DNA from 4 places in the Rhizobium sp. LEGMi-198b genome. Region 2 is predicted to be linked to each of the others. Evidence: predicted binding sites of a transcription regulator. Region 2 holds the regulator's gene; each other region holds the start of a gene.
The links. The regulator PhoB, encoded in region 2, activates phosphate uptake and scavenging genes when phosphate is short. The targets are predictions, from matches to a motif close to TGTCATNNANCTGTCAT.
Positions count from the first base shown of each region.

Region 1: a site for PhoB is predicted at 1,428-1,444, ahead of ACXHXG_RS07295 (UDP-2,3-diacylglucosamine diphosphatase). Genes of this name have one in related genera too.
Region 3: a site for PhoB is predicted at 2,905-2,921, ahead of ACXHXG_RS12455 (phospholipase C). Genes of this name have one in related genera too.
Region 4: a site for PhoB is predicted at 2,883-2,899, ahead of ppk2 (polyphosphate kinase 2). Genes of this name have one in related genera too.

Region 1 covers NZ_JBSYVH010000002.1:124,750-130,520, forward strand. The annotation lists gene ACXHXG_RS07290 (MFS transporter) at 1-389, opposite strand, end outside; gene ACXHXG_RS07295 (UDP-2,3-diacylglucosamine diphosphatase) at 556-1,362, opposite strand; gene ACXHXG_RS07300 (glycerophosphodiester phosphodiesterase) at 1,475-2,230, opposite strand; gene ACXHXG_RS07305 (NADP-dependent malic enzyme) at 2,466-4,778, shown strand; gene ACXHXG_RS07310 (hypothetical protein) at 4,862-5,771, shown strand, end outside; gene ACXHXG_RS07315 (ankyrin repeat domain-containing protein) at 5,742-5,771, opposite strand, start outside.
Region 2 covers NZ_JBSYVH010000001.1:950,107-955,877, forward strand. The annotation lists gene argF (ornithine carbamoyltransferase) at 1-779, opposite strand, end outside; gene ACXHXG_RS04620 (aspartate aminotransferase family protein) at 853-2,052, opposite strand; gene ACXHXG_RS04625 (GcrA family cell cycle regulator) at 2,478-3,002, shown strand; gene phoB (phosphate regulon transcriptional regulator PhoB) at 3,102-3,785, opposite strand; gene phoU (phosphate signaling complex protein PhoU) at 3,818-4,531, opposite strand; gene pstB (phosphate ABC transporter ATP-binding protein PstB) at 4,583-5,398, opposite strand; gene pstA (phosphate ABC transporter permease PstA) at 5,413-5,771, opposite strand, start outside.
Region 3 covers NZ_JBSYVH010000002.1:1,202,116-1,207,886, reverse strand. The annotation lists gene ACXHXG_RS12460 (cytochrome-c peroxidase) at 1-1,166, opposite strand, end outside; gene ACXHXG_RS12455 (phospholipase C) at 1,189-2,814, opposite strand; gene cysE (serine O-acetyltransferase) at 3,271-4,086, opposite strand; gene ACXHXG_RS12445 (WD40 repeat domain-containing protein) at 4,103-5,092, opposite strand; gene ACXHXG_RS12440 (CobW family GTP-binding protein) at 5,092-5,771, opposite strand, start outside.
Region 4 covers NZ_JBSYVH010000001.1:602,925-608,695, forward strand. The annotation lists gene ACXHXG_RS02975 (pirin family protein) at 1-607, shown strand, start outside; gene dxs (1-deoxy-D-xylulose-5-phosphate synthase) at 733-2,649, shown strand; gene ppk2 (polyphosphate kinase 2) at 3,007-3,927, shown strand; gene ACXHXG_RS02990 (methyl-accepting chemotaxis protein) at 4,089-5,771, opposite strand, start outside.

The DNA of each region.
Region 1 (5,771 bases), on a different contig from region 2:
GCAATCGATTCTACGACAGGGACGTAAGGCGCGTATGTCGCCCCCTGAATGGCGTAGACCAGCAACACCGGCCAGAAATCATTCGTCCAATAAAGCGCGATCGCCGTCAGCAGTGACAATGCGCCCGACCAGAACAACACGTTCGCGCGTTCATCCACGCGATCGGCAAGTATTCCGACAATGGGCACGACGAGAACGCGCACCACCATCGGCACGGCGAGGATAAGACCGATCTCGCGGTCACCGAAATTCAGTCCCGTCAGCCAAACCGGGAAAAACGGCAGAGCAATGCCGTTGACGAGCAACGGAGCACAATAGGACAAGGCGGTGCGCAGACGAAAATGCGGAGGCGCGCCCTCGCCCGGGAGAGATTTTGTCGCGGGAATCATGACAGACCTGAAGGGAAACTGATTGTTCCCTATCACTCCATCGTGAATACGACTATGGCGAGAAATAGCCGAACCGAAACGTTTCGGATAAAATATGAGGCTGTCGTCAGATTGCAGCGATCAAAAATTGTGACGGGCCGTTATCGGACCCGTGAAGCGGCGCAAATTACGCCGCCTGTGCCCCGAGCGCTTCCGACACATCCTCGACGGCGGCGCTGACCGGCTGTGCCTCGGTGATCGACTGCCAGGTGATCAGCTCGAACGTGCCGTCTTCATGCTCGGCGATCGCCGTGCAGCTTTCGACCCAGTCGCCTGTGTTGATGTAGCGGATGCCATCGAAGTCCTCGATGACGGCATGATGGATGTGGCCACAGATGACGCCGTCGGCATCGTTGCGCTTGGCCTCTTCGACCACGACGCGCTGGAACTCGCCGATGAAATTGACCGCATGCTTGACCTGAAGCTTCGCCCAGGCCGAGAACGACCAATAGGGCATGTTCAGGCGGCGGCGAACGGCGGCAAGGCCGACATTGATCAGGATGGCCATATCGTAGGCCCAATCGCCGAGATAGGCGAGCAGGCGCGCGTTGCGAACGACGACGTCGAATTCGTCGCCATGCAGGACGAGATACTTCTTGCCGTCGGCGGTCTCGTGGATCGCCCGCTCGGCCACTTCGATGCCGCCGAAATGCATGCCGGGGAAATCACGCAGGAATTCGTCGTGATTGCCGGGGATATAGACGATGCGGGTGCCCTTGCGCGCCTTGCGCAGCAGTTTCTGCACCACGTCGTTGCAATCCTGCGGCCAGTACCAAGTGCGCTTCAGCCGCCAGCCGTCAACGATATCGCCGACAAGGAAGATGGTGTCCGCTTCGTGATGACGCAGAAAATCGATCAGATAGTCCGCCTTGGCTGCTTTCGAGCCCAGGTGCACGTCAGAAATGAATAGCGTTCGAAACCGCCTGACATTCATGTTTTCATTCACGAACTCAATGTCCGTGCCCTATCCTACGTTGGCTATTCCAAAATCAGACTCGTGTTTCAGGATGATGACAAATCCTGTGCGAGAGGCCTGTTGCGGACGATCAGCCGCGCTTTGCAGCTATGGCGAGATCCGGCCGATCGGTTGTGAAACTTGCGACGCCGAGGCGAAACATCGCCCTTGCCGCTTCACTCGTATGCGCCGCCCAGCCATGCACCGTCACGCCGCTTTTCCGAAAGAGGTCCATCACTTCGGCATCGATGGTGTCGGCCCGCAAGGCAATCTCGTGGACGCCAAACCGGCCAAGCGCGGCAAGAATGCCTCTCCAGCCGATTTGCGCGGCTGTCTGCGGCGAACAGAGAAAGATGAGGCCGAGAAGCTCGCCGACATTCAGGCCACGCTCCTCAAGCGCGGCACTGAAGGCTTCCAGGCGCGGGAGCGCGAAACTGGTCAACATTGTCCGCTTCAGCATGTCGGTCGCCAGCAACTCGTCCGCAATGCGGCCTTCCATGCCGGCATAGGGTTTGCCGTCCAGCCTCGTCTTGATCTCCAGCCGAAGGTCGACCGGGGACGGCCCGAAGATGTCGATGGTTTCGGCAAGTGTCGGAATGGTCTCGCCGCCGCTGCCGATGACGATATGGCGCATCAGTTCGTCATGGCTTAAGTCGGCGATCGCGCCCTTGCCGTCCGTCATGCGGTCGATCAGCGCGTCGTGATGGACGACGAGCTTGTCGTCACGCGTCTGATGCACGTCGAATTCGACGAGATCGACATCGAGTTTAGCGGTTTCGGAAAAGGCGAGCCTGGTGTTTTCGGGCCAAAGATGCGAACCGCCGCGGTGGGAAGCAATGAGGGTCATGGAGGCTCCTCTGTTTTTTGCCCTCATAGGCTCACGCCATGAACCCCTTATGACGCATTCACTTTTCGCTTACCATCGGGCTCGAATGTCACCGTTGCGGGACAAGAAAACAATTGTGAAAACGGCGCTACAAAAAACCTTTCCTCTGCGTCAATTGCATACTGTGCACCCTGAGTGATTGATGTATGCAGGGACTCAAAAAGCGCGAGTGCGCAAGCAGAAACGGAGAAGCGTGATGGATACGCACGACACATCGAAGGCAGCCAAGAACATGGCGAGCGGCAATCTCGACGAACAGGCTCTCTTCTTTCATCGCTATCCCCGCCCCGGCAAGCTGGAAATCCAGGCGACGAAGCCGCTCGGCAACCAGCGTGACCTGGCGCTTGCCTATTCTCCCGGCGTTGCCGCGCCCTGCCTCGCCATCCGCGACAATCCGGAAACGGCCTTCGACTACACCTCGCGCGGCAATCTCGTCGCGGTCATATCAAACGGTTCGGCTGTCCTCGGTCTCGGCAATATCGGTCCGCTTGCCTCCAAGCCGGTGATGGAAGGCAAGGCTGTACTCTTCAAGAAATTTGCCGGCATCGACGTCTTCGACGTCGAAATCGCCGCGCCTACCGTCGATGAGATGGTCAGCACGATTTCGGCGCTGGAGCCGACCTTCGGCGGCATCAATCTCGAGGACATCAAGGCACCCGAGTGCTTCGACGTCGAACGTCGTCTGCGTGAGAAGATGGAAATCCCGGTCTTCCACGACGACCAGCACGGCACCGCCATCATCGTTGCCGCCGCTATTCTCAACGGGCTGGAATTGGCCGGGAAGAAGATCGAAGAGGTCAAGATCGTCGCCTCGGGCGCTGGCGCCGCCGCGCTCGCCTGCCTCAACCTGCTGGTCATCCTTGGCGCCAAGCGCGAAAACATCTGGGTCCACGATATCGAGGGCCTCGTCTATGAAGGCCGTACCGAGCTGATGGACGAATGGAAGTCCATTTATGCGCAGAAGAGCGACAAGCGCGTGCTTGCCGAGTCGATCCCCGGCGCCGACGTCTTTCTGGGCCTCTCCGCCGCCGGCGTGCTGAAGCCCGAGCTGCTGGAGCAGATGGCGGAAAAGCCGCTGATCATGGCGCTCGCCAATCCGACACCCGAAATCATGCCGGATCTCGCCCGTGCCGCCCGGCCGGACGCGATGATCTGCACCGGCCGCTCGGATTTTCCGAACCAGGTCAACAACGTCCTCTGTTTCCCCTACATCTTCCGGGGGGCGCTCGATTGCGGCGCCAAGACGATCAATGAGGAAATGAAGATGGCCGCAGTGCGCGCCATCGCCTCGCTTGCCCGCGAGGAGCCGTCCGATGTCGCCGCCCGCGCCTATAGCGGCGAAACGCCGGTCTTCGGGCCGAATTATCTGATCCCCTCGCCCTTCGATCCGCGTCTGATCCTGCGCATTGCGCCTGCCGTTGCGAGAGCCGCGGCCGAAAGTGGCGTGGCCCTGCGCCCCATTGCCGATTTCGACGCCTATATGGACGAACTCAACCGCTTCGTCTTCCGCTCGGGCTTCATCATGAAGCCGATCTTCGCCGCCGCGAAGATCGCAGAGCGCAAGCGCGTCGTCTTCTCCGAAGGCGAGGATGAGCGCGTACTGCGCGCTGCCCAGGTTCTTCTCGAAGAGGGCACCGCTGCTCCGATCCTGATCGGACGTCCCTCCGTTATCGAGACCCGTCTGAAGCGCTATGGCTTGAAGATCCGGCCGAACACCGATTTCGCCGTCATCAATCCGGAAGACGATCCGCGCTTCCGCGAATATGTCGACCTCTACTTCTCGCTGGTCGGCCGCAGCGGCGTCATTCCGGAAGCGGCGCGAACGATCGTGCGCACCAACACCACGGTCATCGGCGCCCTGGCAGTAAAGCGCGGCGAAGCCGACGCGCTGATCTGCGGCCTCGAAGGCCGTTACGAGCGCCATCTGCGCATCGTCCGCCAGATCATCGGCAAACGCTCCGATGTTCGCGACTTCTCGGCGCTCAGCCTGCTGATCTCGCAGCGTGGCGCGACGTTCTACACCGACACCTATGTCAACTTTAATCCGAATGCTGAGGAGATCGCCGAGTCAACGGTGCTGGCGGCCGAAGAAATCAAACGTTTCGGCATCTCGCCCCGCGCCGCCCTCGTTTCGCATTCGAACTTCGGTTCGCGGGAGTCGGAAAGCGCAACCAAGATGCGCAAGGCGCTGGCGCTTGTCCGCGAGATGGCACCGGAGCTGGAAGTCGACGGCGAAATGCACGGCGACAGCGCTATTTCCGAAAGCCTGCGCCGCCACGTCATGCCCGACAGCACGCTTTCCGGCGAAGCGAACCTGCTCGTCTTCCCAAATCTTGACGCGGCCAACATCACGCTTGGTGTGGTCAAGACCATGACCGATGGCCTGCATGTCGGCCCGATCCTGCTCGGCACGGCGCTTCCGGCGCACATCCTGTCGCCCTCTGTCACGTCGCGCGGCGTCGTCAACATGGCGGCCCTCGCTGTGGTCGAGGCTTCTCAGCCGAATTGAGCGAACACGCTCGTCGGTGCCGTCTTCTGAGGCGGCCACCGGCGAGCTCTTGGCAACCCACCTCTGATCGTGCCGACAATAACTTGCCTGCCAATCTCACCAGACGGCGACAAGTGGCAAACCGAGCTGCCTCTTCGATTCTTTCGCAAGAATTTTCCCATCCGAACCGTATTTCTGATAGGTTTGTTGTTAAGCTCCACGCTGTATCGTTTTTCAAAGTCGAACCGCTTTCGAAGAGCAAAATCGTGAACCGCGGCAGAAATTACGTCTCTTGTCTTTTACTGTCCCTGCTGGCTGCATCGCCGGCTTTTGCACAGACGAATACCATCTGCGACGAACTGCATGGCCGGTATGCTAATATCACGGAAGTTGTCGGCGCCAGTACCGAGACACGGCAGCTTTCTCGCGCCATCGCCCAACAAAATACCATGATCCGCCGGCTCAAGAGCGATATGCGCATTCAGGGCTGCTCTTACGACAGCAGCATGGTGAATATCGGCGGCTCAGGCGATAGCGGCGACTGCGATGAAATGGAGAACTCGCTAGACCGCATGGAGCAGGACCTGGGTTCACTGATGGATGAACGTGAGCTGAGCTTGACCCGCATCGACGCTGAAAGGGCACAGCGCCGGCAATTGCTCATTGCCATGCAACGGCAGGGCTGCAACGCCCCGGCTTCGGCCCAGCCGGACACTGTTATCAATACCCGACTGAAGCCGGAACCCTATGCGCCTGAAGAGCAGTCGCTGGCGGAACCGGAAAGCTCGGTCACAAGCATCGAGACGCAGAAGCCCCGGACAGACGCGACGCTGCCACAACGGCAGATGCCGGCGACACCGGCACCGTCGATTACCCAAATTCAGCCCAGACAAATGCCGGCGGACCGGCCTTACGATCCCTCAGCAAACAAGGTGCGCCAGGTCGGGCCGCAATTCCTCGCGACCGACCAGGGCAGCCTCGATCTCAAACATCCAAAGACGGCTGGTCCTCAGC
Region 2 (5,771 bases):
ATGAACAACGCGTCCTTGCCGGCCTGTGCCATCAAAGCCGCGTTGACCTGATAGGGCTGGAAGACATTGTGACCGCGGGCCCGGTGCTCCTGATTCATGGAAACCCAGGTATCGGTTACCACACAATCGGCGCCGGCGACCGCACGGTCGGCATCATGCGAGAGCATGATTTCGGCGCCCTCGTTGCGGGCCCAGTTCAGATAGTGATCCTTCGGCTCGGAACCAAGGGGTACGGCCATGTTCATGCGATAGCCGAAACGGGCAGCCCCTTCGACCAGCGAATGCAGCACGTTGTTGCCGTCGCCGGTCCAGGCGATGGTCTTGCCCTTGATCGGACCGCGATGCTCCTCGAAGGTCATGATGTCGGCCATGATCTGGCAGGGATGCGTGTCGTCGGTGAGAGCGTTGATGACCGGCACGGTCGCGTGCTGGGCGAGTTCCAACAGGCGCGAATGTTCGGTCGTGCGGATCATGATGGCGTCGACATAGCGCGACAGCACCTTTGCCGTATCGCCGATCGTCTCGGCGCGGCCAAGCTGCATTTCCGTGCCGGACAGGAACAGCGTCTCGCCGCCGAGCTGGCGCATGCCGACATCGAAGGAGACGCGGGTGCGGGTGGATGGCTTCTCGAAGATCATCGCCAGCATCTTGCCGGCGAGCGGCTTGTCGGCCGCACCTGCCTTCAGCGCCTGCTTTCGCACGATGGCATCGTCGATGATGCTGCGCAGATCGGCAGCCGCGACGGCCGAGAGATCGAGAAAGTGTTTCGGTGAAGCCATGTCCCTACCTGTACTCCAAAAATGATAACGCCCGCCGTGGGGCAACAACGCCCCCGATCAGCGGGCGCTGAACTCAAGCCGACTTCTTGACGCGGGCGGCACGCAGGCTTTCGGCGGCACGTTCGATGCGGGCAATGCCTTCGCGCGCCTCCTCGGCCGTGACCACCAGCGGCGGCAGCAGACGGATGACGTTGTCGCCGGCCGGCACACCCAGCAGATGTTCGGCGCGGATCGCCTGCAGCAGGTCCGCCTGGGGAATGGCCGCCTTGATGCCGAGCAACAACCCTTCGCCGCGAACATCCTCGATAATATCCGGAAAACGATCCTTGAGCGAGGCCAAGCCCTGGCGGAACACCAACGCAACATCGCGCACATGCTGCAGGAAACCGTCTGATAGCACGACATCGAGCACGGCGTTGCCGACCGCCATGGCGAGCGGATTGCCGCCATAGGTCGAGCCATGCGTGCCCGCCTTCATGCCTGCGGCCGCTTCCGCGGTCGCAAGGCAGGCACCGAGCGGAAAGCCACCGCCGATGCCCTTGGCGACGGCCATGATGTCAGGCGTGATGCCGGCCCATTCATGGGCAAAGAGCTTGCCGGTGCGTCCGACGCCGGTCTGAACCTCGTCGAGGACCAGAAGCAGGCCATTCTCATCGCAAATCTGACGCAGGCCGCGCAGGAACTCGTTGGTCGCCGGGCGGATACCGCCCTCGCCCTGCACGGGCTCGATCAGGATCGCGGCTGTCGCATCGGTGATGGCGGCACGCACCGCGTCGAGATCGCCGAAAGGCACCTGGTCGAAGCCGGGCGCCTTCGGGCCGAAACCTTCGAGGTACTTTTCCTGGCCTCCGGCGGCGATCGTCGCGATCGTGCGGCCATGGAAGGCGCCTTCGAAGGTGATGATATGGAATTTCTCGGGATGACCCTTGTAGAACTGGTAGCGACGCGCCGTCTTGATGGCGCATTCCAGCGCCTCCGCACCGGAATTGGTGAAGAATACCTTATCGGCGAAGGTCGCCTCCGTCAGGCGCTTCGACAATTTCTCCTGACCCGGCACCTCATAGAGGTTGGACAGGTGCCAGACCTTATCGGCCTGCGACTTCAGCTCTGCAACCAGATGTGGATGGGCGTGGCCAAGCGAATTCACCGCGACGCCCGCGGCGAAATCGAGATAACGCTCGCCGGTCTCCGTGATCAGCCACACGCCCTCGCCTCGCTCGAACCGCAGCGGAGCACGCATATAGGTGTCATAAAGCGGCGCGGTTTCAGCCATGGCGCATTCTCCTCGATCACAACCTTTAGGGCCAATCGTTTCCTTCGAATGAAACGGGCCCGGAAAAATCAAAAATGCCGCCTTGCGGCGGCATGGGCACTATTGATGTTTTGCACTGCGATGTCAACAAAACTGGCGATTTAGCAGGTGCGGCAGAGCGCCTCTCGATGGATGGCATGTCTTCGACAACTTATATTGCATAAATGCCACTCACGTATAGCAAGTTGGGGAAAACCTCGAAATCGATTCCTCAAGATTCCCGCGACTCTTGTCACGGAGTCAGCCTCACACTAGGTTAAAAACCAATTACTAGACTGCATGCGGCGGAACTAGTCACCACAATTTTAAAGCGTTTCACGCCTCGACCCAATTCGAGGCAATGGTGAGGGATTCTGCCATCAGAAACGCGATAGCGGAGACAGGGCATGAATTGGACAGACGAACGCGTCGAGAAGCTGAAAAAGCTGTGGTCCGAAGGTTTGAGCGCCAGCCAGATCGCGGCACAGCTCGGTGGTGTCAGCCGTAATGCCGTCATCGGCAAAGTGCATCGCTTGAGCCTGCCGGGCCGAGCGAAGGCCGGTGGTGCGGCAACCACAGCTCGAGCGCCGAAGCGCAATACCTCGGCCCCACGCGCGCCGAATTACGCCTCGCGCGTTGCAACCCGCACGGTTACCCGCCAGCAGGGTGCGACGATGCTCAAGGAAGAGGTCGAGATCGATACGGTCAGCGAAGTCGAATATCGTCCGGCCGCCAATGTGGTCGTTCCGATCTCGCGCCGCCTCGGCCTGACGGAGCTCACGGAGCGCACATGCAAGTGGCCGGTCGGCGACCCGCTGAAGGAAGATTTTCACTTCTGCGGCAATGATAGCCCGGACTCTTCGCCCTACTGCACCTACCATCAGCGGCTGGCCTATCAGCCGGTGCATGACCGGCGCCGGGCCGCGCACTGAACCACACCAGCCAAATGAAAAACGGGCCGAAAGGCCCGTTTTCTGTTTCCGCCGCTATGTTGGATGGCCAATCGGGTTGCCCCGATCAGGCCTCCCCCATCAGGCCTCCATGGAATAACCCGCGCCGCGAACGGTGCGGATGACGTCCTGCATGTTGGAGAAATTCAGCGCCTTGCGCAGGCGGCCGACATGCACGTCGACGGTGCGTTCGTCGACATAGATATCATGCCCCCACACGCCGTCGAGCAACTGAGACCGAGAGAAGACGCGGCCGGGGGACGACATCAGGAATTCCAGAAGGCGGAATTCCGTCGGCCCCAACCGCACTTCACGGCTCTTTCGGTGGACGCGATGGGTTTCGCGGTCCAGTTCGATATCGCCGCAGCGCAGTACCGTGGACAGGACCTCCGGGCGGGCTCGGCGCAACATCGCCTTGACGCGGGCCATCAGTTCCGGCGTCGAGAACGGCTTGACGACATAGTCGTCCGCGCCGGTGGAAAGGCCGCGCACGCGCTCGCTTTCCTCGCCGCGAGCGGTGAGCATGATGATCGGCAGGCGCTCCGTCTCCGGCCGCATGCGCAGCCGACGGCAGAGCTCGATGCCGGACACGCCGGGGAGCATCCAATCGAGGATCAGAAGATCGGGGATGCGCTCCTGGAGGCGCAGCTCAGCTTCGTCGCCTCTCAGGATAGTGTCGACCTCGAAGCCCTCGGCCTCGAGATTATAGCGCAGCAGAACGCTTAGCGCTTCCTCGTCTTCTACAACAGCAACTCTCGGAACCATGCGCCTCTGGTCTCCTTCTCTTGGTGTCTACTTTATTCCGTTACCGAACCGACGGTGTTGGCGGTATCGTCCTTCGGGCGCTCGCCTTCGGGCTGGGCACCGGTCGCCATGTAATAGATCGTCTCGGCGATGTTCGTGGCATGGTCGCCGATGCGCTCGATGTTCTTGGCGCAGAAAAGAAGATGCGTGCAGGTGGTGATGTTGCGCGGATCTTCCATCATGTAGGTCAGCATCTCGCGGAAGAGCGAGGTGTACATGGCGTCGATTTCCTCGTCGCGTTCGCGGATCGACACGGCCTTGTCAGGTAAACGGGTCGAGTAGACGTCGAGCACTTCCTTGAGCTGGACGAGCGCCAGTTCGGAGAGGTGTTCGATGCCGCGGGCGAGACGACGCGGAACGCCGGTGCCCTGCACGGCGATGACGCGCTTTGCGGTGTTCTTGCCGAGATCGCCGACGCGCTCCAGATCGGCGGCGATGCGGATGGAGCCCATGATTTCACGCAGGTCCGCAGCCATCGGCTGACGGCGGGCGATGGTGACGATCGCCTTGTCGCCGACTTCGCGCTCGGCGTGGTCGAGAATGACGTCATCGGAGATGACCTTCTGCGCAAGGCTGGCATCGCCGTTTACCAGGGCGCGGACGCTGTCGCTGACCATCTGCTCCGCCAGGCCGCCCATTTCGGAAATGCGGCGCGTCAGGAACTTCAGGTCTTCGTCGTAAGCGGAGAGAATGTGTGTTGAGACCATTTTTTTATCCTCTAGGTGAAAGATGTGAAAGGAACCGCGCGGGGAGCATCATCAGCCAAAACGGCCCATGATGTAATCCTGCGTGCGGTAATCATCGGGATTGGTGAACATCTTATCGGTATCGTTCTCCTCGACCAGATGGCCGAGATGAAACATTGCGGTACGTTGCGAAACGCGGGCTGCCTGCTGCATGGAATGCGTCACGATGACGATCGTGAAGTTTTCCCGCAGCTCATGAATGAGTTCCTCGACTTTGGCGGTGGCGATCGGATCGAGCGCGGAGCACGGCTCGTCCATGAGAATGACCTCGGGACTGACGGCGACGGCGCGGGCGATGCAGAGGCGTTGCTGCTGACCGCCTGAGAGGCTAGTGCCGGCATCATAGAGCCGGTCCTTCACCTCGCCCCACAGCCCGGCCTTCTGCAGACTGGTTTCGACGATATGGTCGAGATCGCTCTTGGACCGATGCAGCCCATGGATACGCGGACCATAGGCCACATTCTCGTAGATCGACTTCGGAAACGGATTGGGCTTCTGAAACACCATGCCGACGCGGGCACGCAGCTCGACGACATCGATTGAGTTGTCGTAGATATCCTGATCGTCGAGCGTGATTTTGCCGGTGACGCGGCAGGTGTCTATCGTATCGTTCATGCGGTTGAGGCAACGCAGGAAGGTGGACTTGCCGCAGCCGGAAGGACCGATCAGCGCGGTGACAGTGTTGGCGCGGATGTTCAGATCCACGTCGAACAGCGCGCGCTTCTCGCCATAATGGACCGAGACGGCCTGACCGATCATCTTGTAGGGGATCGTCATCATCTTCTTGGCCAGTGCTTTTTCGCTCGCGGCTTCCGTCATCATGTTCATTCCATCGCCTCCCGTCACCAGCGCCGCTCAAAGCGACGGCGCAGCAGGATGGCCCCGATGTTCATCGCAACAAGGAAGAAGAGCAGGACGATAATGGCTCCGGAGGTTCTCTCGACAAAGGCGCGCTCAGCTTCGCTCGCCCACATGTAGATTTGCACCGGCAGGGCCGTCGAAGGATCGAGCGGCCCTCTCGGATAGTTGGCGACGAAGGCGACCATGCCGATCAGAAGCAGCGGCGCCGTCTCGCCGAGCGCATGGGCAAGGCCGAGGATCGTACCCGTCAGGATACCCGGCATGGCGAGCGGCAAGACGTGATGGAAAACCATCTGCATGCGCGATGCGCCAAGCCCGAGCGCGGCACTGCGGATCGACG
Region 3 (5,771 bases), on a different contig from region 2:
ATCTCGTCGGGATTGGTGTCCCGCTTGACATAGAAGCGGGTGACGTCCTCCAGCGAGCGGTAGACGCCATTGTGGAAGAAGACGTGGCGGCTGGCGACATTGCGTAGCGTCGGTGTCTTGAACAGCCCGCAATTCTGCGGCTGGGCGGAATAGGTGTCGTTGCGTAGCGGGCCGCAGATGCCGGTGTCGTAATAATGCGCGTCGGCATTGGCTGGAATGTCCGGATTGCGCGGTGCGCCAAGCGCCTCGAATTCGAAATCGGTGAAGTTCGGCATCTGGCCGTCGCCTGTCATCTTGTCGAGATGGCAAGAGGCGCAGTTACCCTTGTTGGGATCATCGAACAGTTTCAGCCCGCGCATTTCGGCGTCTGATAACATCGCCTTGCCGCGCAGATAATAGTCGTATTTGCTCGAATAGGGATGGAAGGAGGGCTCTTCGATCTGGTAGCGGGCGAGCGCAAAACCGGCTTCGGCGATCGTCATATCCTGATCGTTGAGGACATTATTGCCGAAGAGGGCGCCGATGTCCTTGCCGTAGCCCTGTTTCAGCTTGGCATAGACGGCGGCTGCATCGGCATTGGCCATCTCGAAGGGCGAGATCATCGGCTGCAGCGCTTGTTCCTCCAGCGAGTCGACACGGCCGTCCCAGAACATGCCGCCTTGCGGCACCAGATCGGGCGCGTTCGAATTGGCTTTGACGACGGCCTGTGCGGTCAGTGGCCCCGCGACCGTCGCCGGGGTGTTTGCAAGCGCCACGCCGGAGGCTTCGGTCATTGGGGCTGCCTCGGCCGCCTCGTCGGCAGCACTTTCCGCGCCGACGGAGAAGGAAGGCGTCGACATCTTATAGGCAAGGCTCGGCACTGCGCGGATGCCCGGCTGATCGAAATGCGGGCCACCGAGCTGCACGGCGCGGTCATTGGCCGGTGCGTAGTGATTGGCGGGATCGTGGCAGGTGGCGCAGGACATCTGGCCGCCGCCTGACAGTGAGGGATCGTAGAACAGCTTCCGGCCGAGCTGCGCGACGGCGCTCAGCGAAGCCGTGTCGTCACGGGTATTTGCCGCGACGGCATTGGCGGCGGGTTCGCTTGCCAAGCCGATGGTCGCCCCCGCGAGCGAGATGCTCGCGAGTGCGATCAGGGGAAGGAAATGGTGCTTCTTCAAGGACATTGTCCATCCCCTTATTTTCAGCTTAGGAAGCGCTATTGCCGGTCTTCGTGTCGAGGATCAGCTTCTGTGCATCGCCCTTCGACCAGTCGAACATGTTGTTCAGCGAGCCGGAAATGGCATCGAACGAGCCGCCACCGAGACGTTCGCCGCCCATCCAGTTGTCTTCGATGAAGCGCATGACGGAGGTCTGGTCGGTCAAAGTATGGTCGACGAAGTTGACCTTGGAGTAGGGCGAGATAACCAGCAGCGGCTGGCGCGTGCCGTAGCCACAACGGCCCTGGGCCGGCTGGCCGTTGACGCCCGGCAGCGGCGTGCCGGTCGAGCAGCCATCTCCGTTCAGCACGTCATAACCCTTGACGCCAAGCTTCGACGGATTGACGACGGCGTGGGCATGGTCATACCAGCCGTCGGAATCGTCGTAGAGGACGATGATAGCGGTGTCTTTCCAGTCCGGCGAATTCTGAACGGTGTTGACCACCTGGGTGACGAACTCCTGCTCGTCGAGCGGATCAGAATAGCCGGCATGGCCGTCCTGATAGGCCGGCGCCTTCAGGAAGCTGACGGTCGGCATGTTGCCGTTCTTCAGGGCCGCGTAGAAGTCCGTCACATCATACTGGTGGTTGGCTGCGTCGGTGGTGCCGATTGCAGCGACCGAGGACGGGCGCGCATGCGTCGGGTTGGCGGTGGAGGCGTAGTACTGGAACGGCTGGTGATGCGGGATATAGTCAGCGCTGTTGACCTGGGTGACTGTCGAGGTCGTCGCACGCTTGCAGCCGATCGTGCCGTCCGCATTCGTCACCGTCAGGTCGAAGCCGCCTTCGAAGAAGCCCCAGGTGATGTTGTGTTCGTTCAGCATGTCGCCGATGTTCTTGCCGTACATCAGCCCTGTCTGGCCGACCGAGCAGACATCGCCGGTCGGATCGAAGTCGCTGATGACGGTCCAGCCGCCATTGCCGTCGGGCACGATGCGGCCCTTGGAATAGGTGCCGTCCTTCTCCAGCGCATAGCCGGGCGGCAGGATGGCGCCGTTGGTCTGGCCGGAGATGAGGTTCAGCGCGCCGGGGGTCGACGGGCCGAAATTGGTCGAGAAGGAATTGTCGTTCAGGGCATAGTGCTGAGCGTAGTTCCAGAGCGCCGTGACGGTGTTGCCGTCATAATAGCCCATGACCTGGCCCTTGGTGCCGAAAGCGCCGGCAGCACCCTTGGTGCCCCTGCCGGTGTTGGCCGGGAACAGGTCCATGGCGAAGTTGTTGTAGGCAGCCTGTTCGGCGGTGTAGCCGTGGTTCTGCGATTGGGTGGCTGCCTGCGTGCGGTCGAGGCGGAACGGGGCCGCATCGGCTCCGTTTGCCGCGTTGGTCTTATTCGGATTGCTGTCGAGAAGACCGGCATTGGCCAGCGTGTTGATATCGGTCGACGTGTTGTCGGCGGCCTTGAATGCCGGCTCACCGTCGACGTTTGCGGCCTTGGGGTAGGTCGCGAAATAGTGGTCGAAGGAGACGTTTTCCTGGAAAACGACGATCAGATGCTTGATCGGCGTCGCCGTATTCGTCGGCGGCGCCTTGTCGGCGGCACCGGCGGTGGAACAGAGCGAAAGCAGAGTAAGCGCGCTGCCGGCGGCAAGGGCGGCGCGACGCGAAAGACAGATCATTGCCATATCCTCTCGAGTGGGGGCTTTGCCCCGACGCTTAAGGTGCGCCGCGCCGAGGCGGAAGGAACCATGCCGGGCTAGCAAGCGCATATGACAGTTCCGTGAAGGGTGGGGCGAGGGGATTTTGCTGCCGTCGTAGCGTTTCTGGCAAGCAGTTGATTCTGTTGCGCTAAGAGGAAGGCTTGCGGAGGACTCCTGTCTGGCGCGGTCGCGATGCTACTTTATGTCACGGGTGGGGAGGGGCGTGGATTTCTCACCCGCCCTCGTGGTTCGAGATGGCCCTTTGGGCCTCCTCACCATGAGGGCTACTCCTCTCGCACTGGGCTGGAAGGGCTTCATCATTCAAGGAATGCGTACAGGCTCTGGCCCGCTCCGCCTCATCCTGAGGCGCATTTCGGAGCAAAGCGCAGAAATGCCTCGAAGGACGAGGCGGCCACTGACGTTCAGGGACTAAAGCTAGATATTTTGATCCATCGTCTCGGCCGGTATCTCATCGGCGCGATGGATGCGGACGACCGTGGCCGGTACGCCGGCGACGGTGCAGTGGGCCGGGACCGGCTTTACCACGACGCTACCGGCCGCGACCTTGCTGAAGGCGCCGACTTCGATGTTGCCGAGGATCTTTGCGCCGGCGCCGATCATCACGCCATGGCGGATTTTCGGATGCCGGTCGCCGGTTTCCTTGCCGGTGCCGCCGAGCGTGACGTTCTGCAGGATCGAGACTTCATCCTCGATAACGGCCGTCTCGCCGATGACAATGCCGGAGCCGTGATCGAGCATGATGGACGAGCCGATCCTCGCCGCCGGATGAATATCCGGGCCGAAGACGAGCGAGGCCAGGTTGGAAAGCCAACTGGCGATTTCCGGTCGGCCCTCCGTCCAGAGCGCGTGGGCGATGCGGTGGGTCTGCAGGGCGTGGAAGCCTTTGAGATTCAGGAGCGCATGCAGATAGGTCGTGCAGGCGGGATCGCGGGTGCGGACCGCGACGAGATCGGCCTCCGTCGCCTGGAGGATTGCGGCATGCCGCGTCAGCACATCATGAAACAGGGCGAAAAGAGCGTCGGTTTCGATGCCGGCGACGGAAAGCCGGGCGACCAGGACATTGGCGAGGCTTTCGGCATCCGACTGCGTCGCGATGATCTGCGCTGCGAGCAGCGGGCGCAAGGTCGGCTCGCGGCCGGCGAGGTCGGCCGCTTCATGGCGGATTACGTCCCAGACGCTGCCGGCTGCGGCAGGGGAATGTCCGGCGATTGCCGTTCCTGTCTGGGACATAACCATATCTTTCTGATCAAGCGGAAACGTCAACCACGCCGCAATCGCCGGTTTCGGAGGCAAAGGCGAGCAGCTTGCCGGATTTGCTCCAGCTCATCGAGGTGATCGCACCTTTGCCTGGACGGCGCAAGAGCGCTTCCTTGGAGTCGCCGATGCGCACCGCCAGGATCATGCCATCAATGAAGCCGATCGCCAGGATGTCTTCCACCGGATGAAACTTGACCGAGGTCGCCATGATGTTGCCACGGGTGCCGAGTTCCAGCGGCGCCTTGCCCATCGGGCCGTCCTTGCCCTGAAACGGCCAGACGATCGCCGCCGGTGCGCCGGAGGAGGCAAGCCACTTGCCTTTGTTGGACCAGGAGAGCGATTTCACCTTGGCGGGATAGCCGGTCATGCGCATGTGCCTGGCCTCGGCGCCGGGCTTCGTATCCATCTTCCAGCCGTGCAAGGCGTTTTCCTGCATGGTGGTGACGACAAACTGACCGTCGGGCGAGAAGGTGACCCCGGTATGGGCGCCCTTCCATTCGAGATTGATCGGCTGCCCTGCCATCCCGACCCAATGCAGCGACACGCCGTTATAGCGCGCGACCGCGATGCGCAGGCCCTTCGGCGCGAAGGCGATGCCTTCGACGGTGCGCTCCTCGGCAAATTCCTTGATCGAGCCGTCTGCCAGCCGCACGAAGCTGCTTTTCCCGTAGGCATAAGCAACCGCGCCCTGCGGGCCGGCGGCGAGCTGGGTGATCCATTTGCGCGGCGCCTCGGCAAGCACGGTAACGCCGCCGTCAGCGGCAATCCGGAGAACCTTCCCGTCCTCGCCGCCGGAAATCAGGCTGTCGCTGTAGGGATCGCGAACGCAGGTGAGCATGCCCTGATGGGCTTCGGTCACCTTTTCGCCGCCTTCCAGCCGATGGATCGCGCCGGCGGCGCTGGCGAAGAAGGGGGTATCACCTAAAAATTCGACGGCCAGAACGTGGCCGTCGATATCAAGCGGAGCAACAGTCGGCATCAGGCGGCCGCCTCGCAGGCCTTGAAGCTCTTTTCCAGCTTTTCGCGGTCGAGTTCGCGGCCGATGAAGACCAGGCGGCTCTCATGCTTTTCGCCGTCCTTCCAGGGGCGCTGGTGATCGCCCTCGATGATCATGTGGACGCCCTGGACGACGTAGCGCTCGGCGTCGCCCTTGAAGGCGATGATGCCCTTGAGGCGCAGAATGTTCGGGCCGTCGGTCTGCGTGACCTTCTGGATCCACGGGAAGAAGCGCTCCGGATTCATCTCGCCGCCACGCAGCGAGACCGACTGCACCGTTACGTCATGAATGGCCGACAGGCTATGGTGATGGTGGTCGTGATCATGATCATGGTGGTGATGGTCGTGATCATGATCATGATTATGGTCATGGTCATGGTCATGATGGTGGTGATCGCAATCCGGGCCGCAGACATGATCTTCATGGCCGTGCTCGAGGAAATGCGGATCGTTTTCCAAGGCGCGCTCGAGGTTGAAAGCACCCTGGTTCAGAACGCGGGCGAGATCGACGCCGGAGCGGGTGGTCTTGTAGACGCGGGCGGCCGGATTGATGGCGCGGACGATATCTTCGATCTGAGCCAGCTCTTCAGCAGAGACGAGATCGGACTTGTTGATGACGACGACGTCGGCGAAGGCGATCTGGTCTTCGGCCTCGCGGCTGT
Region 4 (5,771 bases), 350 kb from region 2:
CAACCTGATGACGGCCGGGCGCGGTATCGTGCATTCCGAGCGCACGCCGGACAATCTGCGTGGCCATCCGCTGGCGATGTCCGGCCTGCAGACCTGGCTCGCGCTGCCGGACGACAAGGAAGAGATCGACCCTGCCTTTACCCATACCGAAAAGAGCGATATGCCGCTGATCGACGACGGCGGAGCGACGGGCCGCGTGGTCATCGGCAGCTTCGAGGGGGTAACCTCGCCGGTCAAAGTCTTTTCCGACACGCTCTATGTCGATCTTCAGCTTCAGCCCGGCGCAAAGTTTCCGTTCGGCGCCGGGCATGAGGAACGTGCGGTCTATATTCTCTCCGGCTCGCTCATTGTTGCGGGCGACCGTTTCGAACAGGATCAACTCCTTGTCTTCCGCCCCGGCGATGCGATTGCCCTGGAGGCGGCTGAAAAAGGCTGTCATTTGATGCTTTTTGGTGGTGCGGCACTCAATTCAAAGCGCTATATCTGGTGGAATTTCGTGTCTTCTTCCAAGGAACGCATTGAAAAAGCCAAGGAAGAATGGCGCACCGGCCGTTTCGATATCGTGCCGGGAGACGAGGAAGAGTTTATTCCTTTGCCGGAAAGCTAACGAGTTCATAACAATGCCAAATGTTTCTTGTTCAGGCACTCCTTGAATTCGTCGCCTTTTGTCGCAATCTTTTTTGAGATAAAGGCGGGCCGCTGCCCAAGAATAGTAAGAAAGAGGCTTCAGCCTTGACACATATGCCAGAGACGCCCCTGCTGGACCAGGTCCACTATCCTTCCGACCTGCGAAAGCTGGAGGACCGGGATTTGCCGCAACTCGCCCGCGAGCTCCGCGACGAGATGATCGATGCGGTATCGCGCACGGGTGGACATCTTGGCGCCGGCCTCGGCGTCGTGGAACTCACCATCGCCATCCACAATGTCTTCGACACGCCGAACGACCGTCTGATTTTCGACGTCGGTCATCAATGTTATCCGCACAAGATCCTGACCGGCCGGCGCGACCGCATCCGCACGCTGCGCCAGGAGGACGGGCTTTCCGGCTTCACCCGCCGCGCGGAGAGCGAATACGATCCCTTCGGCGCCGCGCATTCCTCCACATCGATCTCCGCCGGTCTCGGCATGGCTGTCGCCGCCGAACTCGACAATACCGACCGTCGCGTCATTGCGGTCATCGGCGACGGCGCGATGTCGGCCGGCATGGCCTATGAGGCGCTGAACAATGCCGGCGCGCTCGACGCGCGGCTGATCGTCATTCTCAACGACAACGACATGTCGATCGCCCCGCCGACCGGAGCGATGAGCGCCTATCTCGCGCGCCTCGCCTCCGGCCGCACCTATATGGGCTTTCGCGATTTCGGCAAGAAGCTGACCGCCTATCTTGGCAAGAATGTCGACCGCGCCATTACCCGCGCCGTTGAACATGCGCGAGGCTATGTCACCGGCGGGACGATGTTCGAGGAGATGGGTTTCTACCACATCGGCCCGATCGACGGTCACTCCTTCGACCATCTGCTTCCGGTCCTGCGCAATGTGCGGGACCATGCCCAGGGCCCTGTGCTGATCCATGTCGTGACGCAAAAGGGCAAGGGCTATCCCCCTGCCGAAGCGGCGGCGGATAAATATCACGGCGTCAACAAGTTCGACGTCATCACCGGCGCGCAAGCCAAGGTCAAGCCGAACGCACCGAGCTATACCAGCGTTTTCGCCGATGCCCTCGTTCAGGAAGCGATGCTGGACGAAAAGATCGTCGGCATCACCGCCGCCATGCCGAACGGCACCGGTCTCGACAAGCTGCAGGAATTTTTCCCGGCCCGCTGTTTCGACGTCGGTATTGCCGAGCAGCATGCCGTCACGTTTGCGGCCGGCCTGGCCGCCGAGGGTTTTAAGCCCTTCGCGGCGCTCTATTCGACCTTCCTGCAGCGCGCCTATGACCAAGTGGTGCACGATGTCGCGATCCAGGGGCTACCAGTGCGCTTCCCGATCGACCGCGCCGGCTTCGTCGGCGCCGACGGACCGACGCATGCCGGCTCCTTCGACACGGCCTTTCTCGCCAGCCTGCCCGGCTTCGTGGTCATGGCCGCCGCCGACGAGGCGGAGCTGAAGCATATGGTGCGCACGGCTGCTGCCTACGATCTTGGCCCGATCTCCTTCCGCTATCCCCGCGGCGAAGGCGTTGGCGTCGATTTGCCGGAACGCGGCGAAATTCTTCAGATCGGCAAGGGCCGCATCGTCAAGCAGGGGTCGAAAGTGGCGCTGCTATCCTTCGGCACACGGCTCGCCGACAGCCTCGCCGCAGCCGAAGATCTCGATGCGGCCGGCCTGCCGACAACGGTTGCCGACGCTCGTTTCGCCAAGCCACTTGACCACGATCTGATCCGCCAGCTTGCCAGCCATCATGAGGTGCTGATCACCATCGAGGAAGGCTCGGTCGGCGGCTTCGGCAGTCAGGTCATGCAGTTCCTCGCCACGGAAGGCCTGCTCGATAATGGTTTGAAGATCCGCACGCTGGTCATGCCCGACATCTGGATGGAGCAAGCCAAGCCGGAAGTCATGAATGCCAAAGCCGGCCTCGACCGGGCCGGTATCGTGCAGACGGTGTTCAAGGCGCTGGGCCGCAGCCGGATTATCGAGGTCGTCGGGTAAGCCCGGCTAAACTCGCCATCATCTACCGTCTGCCCGGGTGTCGATCTTCCGGCACTTTTTGCCCTATGCCTATCGATTCGGCTTGGGGCTTGGTCCCTACCCGATGTGCGTCCAGGGCACAGCGCGTTGATTTGAATGCGCAAAGGTCGCTGGCTTTGAAGCCAATGTATCCAGCCCGCTTTTGCTGATTAGAATTGAGCACGACGTTCTTCGCCCTGCATCTTGCAGCAATCAGTCATCTAACTGTCATGAACAAAGCGGAACTTGCTGCAATGCAGGGACAGGCATGTTGGCGCTTTTAAGTGCGATCATGCATCGACTGCTGTCGTTAGCTGCCATCGAGAAGCGGAGAGAACCTTGAACAATTCAGACAAAGAGCACCAGTATTCCGACTGGCTTGAAGCGGAACTGGCCGATACGCTAGACGAAGACTATGAGTTGGAACTCTCGGAACCGGCTCTTTCCGAAGAGATCCGAAAGATTTACCAGAAGGCACATCCGGCTGCGATGCCGCGTATCGACTACTTCCGCACCTTGCTGTCGCTACAGGCCGAACTGATCAAGCTCCAGGATTGGGTGACCTATCACAAGGAGAAGGTCGTCGTGATCTTCGAGGGCCGAGACTCGGCGGGCAAAGGCGGGGCAATCAAGCGGATCACCCAAAGGCTCAACCCGCGCGTTGCCCGGGTCGTCGCGCTGCCGGCGCCATCCGACCGCGAGAAGTCCCAATGGTATTTCCAGCGCTATGTGCCCCATCTGCCGGCGGGCGGCGAGATCGTTCTCTTCGACCGGTCCTGGTACAATCGCTCCGGTGTCGAGCGTGTGATGGGCTTTGCGACGGAAGATCAGGTCGCGCAGTTCTTTCACGACGTACCCGAGTTCGAACGCATGCTGGTTCGCTCCGGGATTCGGCTTGTCAAATACTGGTTTTCGATCACCGACGAGGAGCAGCAGCTTCGCTTCCTCGTGCGCATCCACGATCCCTTGAAGCAGTGGAAGCTCTCGCCGATGGATCTGCAGTCCCGCGTGCGGTGGGAAGCCTATACGAAGGCGAAAGAAGAAACCTTCGCGCGTACGAACATTCCGGAAGCGCCCTGGCACATCGTCGAAGGCAATGACAAGAAGCGCGCCCGCCTGAACTGCATCGACCACCTGCTCAGGCAGATTCCCTATGAGGACGTGCCTCACGAGGACATCACCCTGCCGGAGCGCGTCTTCAACCCCAACTATGAGCGCAAGGTGCTGCCGCCGGAGCTTTACGTTCCGTCCAAGTACTAGGGAACGCTTTCGCGGTAGCGCTGGCCAAGGGTCATAACCACCCTCGGCAGCTACCGCTCACCGATATCTGTCTCGCCTCGAAACAGGCGAGACAGATCTCCCCGACCTCCGATGCCCGTCAGAAAGAGCATCAGAGGTTCGGCGTCATCAAGACGCCAGCCTCAGAACTCCTCCCACTCATCCTGGGCAACAGCCGCCGCGGTGGCCTTGCCGCCAAACGCCTTGGCAACCGTGCGGCCCAATGCCCTCGCAGGCGAAGCAGCCGGTCGGGACTGGGCAGTAACGGCTGCGGGACGTTTGGATTCACGGGGCAGGTCACTCAGACGGAACTGGTGCAGGAGCTCATTGAGGGAGGCTGCCTCGCGGGCGAGTGCATGGCTCGCCGCCGTCTGTTCCTCGACCATGGCGGCATTCTGCTGCGTGCCCTGGTCCATATTGTTGACGGCAGTGTTGATTTCCTGCAAGCCGGTCGACTGTTCGCGGGTGGCGATGACGATGGCGCCGACGTGGCGGTTGATCTCCTGCACTTCGGAAACGATCAGCTCCAGCGCCTTGCCGGTTTCGCCGACCAGCGACACGCCGGTGTTGACCTGATCGCTCGAGGTGGTGATCAGTGCCTTGATCTCCTTGGCGGCGTTGGCGGAACGCTGGGCCAGCTCGCGGACTTCCTGGGCGACGACCGCGAAACCCTTGCCGGCATCACCGGCGCGGGCAGCTTCGACACCGGCATTCAGAGCCAGGAGGTTGGTCTGGAAGGCGATATCATCGATGACGCTGATGATGTTGCTGATCTCACCCGAGGACTTTTCGATCTGCTGCATGGCGGAGACCGCCTTGCGCACGACATCGCCGGACTTCTCAGCGCCCTGACGGGCACGTTCGACGAGATGGCCGACATCTTCGGCGCGCTTGGCGGAATCGCGAACCGTCGTCGTCACCTCTTCGAGGGCTGCTGCGGTCTCTTCGACGGCGGCCGCCTGCTGCTCGGTGCGGCGGGCAAGATCGTCGGCGGCCGAACGAATTTCGCCGGCACCGGCATTGATCGCCGAAGCATTGTGGCCGACCGACTGCAGGGCGGCTTCCAGCTTTTCGACGGCATTGTTGAAGTCGACGCGGACGCCGTCGAGCTGCGGTGCGAAGGTACGCTCGAGGCGCGCGGCGACATTGCCGGAGGCCAGGGCGGCAAGCCCGCCGGCCAACGCCTCCATCGCGAAGCGGATCTCGCCCTCTTCCCGCGCCTTCTGCTCGTCGTTCATCTGGCGTTGACGCTCGGCATCGCCGCGCATGCGGTCGGTCTCGCCGGCAAGACGCAGTTTCTCGATCGCCGCTTCCTTGAAGACGACGACGGCGTCAGCCATGCGGCCGACTTCATCGCCGCGGCCGATGGCCGGCACGTCGATATTATGTTCGCCGCCGGCAAGGCGGGCCATCGCGACAGTCATGCCGACGATCGGGCGAACGATGGTGCGTGCGAGCAGCCAGGCAAGCACGGCTGCGGCCAGCGAGGCAATGATACCGCCGGCAATCAATGTCAGGCGCAGTTCGCTGTTGGCATCATCCTGGATGGCCGACTGGGCATCTGCCTTGGCGCGGGCAGCCTGCTTGATCTTGGCTGCAGCCTCACGGAAACCGTCAAGCTGACCCTTCGTCTCGTTCTGGCCGATCTTGACGATCTGGTCGAGCGGCATTTCGGTTTCCTTGCGCGCCTTCATCTGCGGCTCGGCGAGCTGATGGAAATAAAGATCGGCCGCCTTCTGCATGCCGTCGATCGCGGCAAGCAGGTCCGGCTCGTCGGCGGCAACCGTCTTGGCGGCCGCCATGCTCTTCAGCATGCGATCGCGATT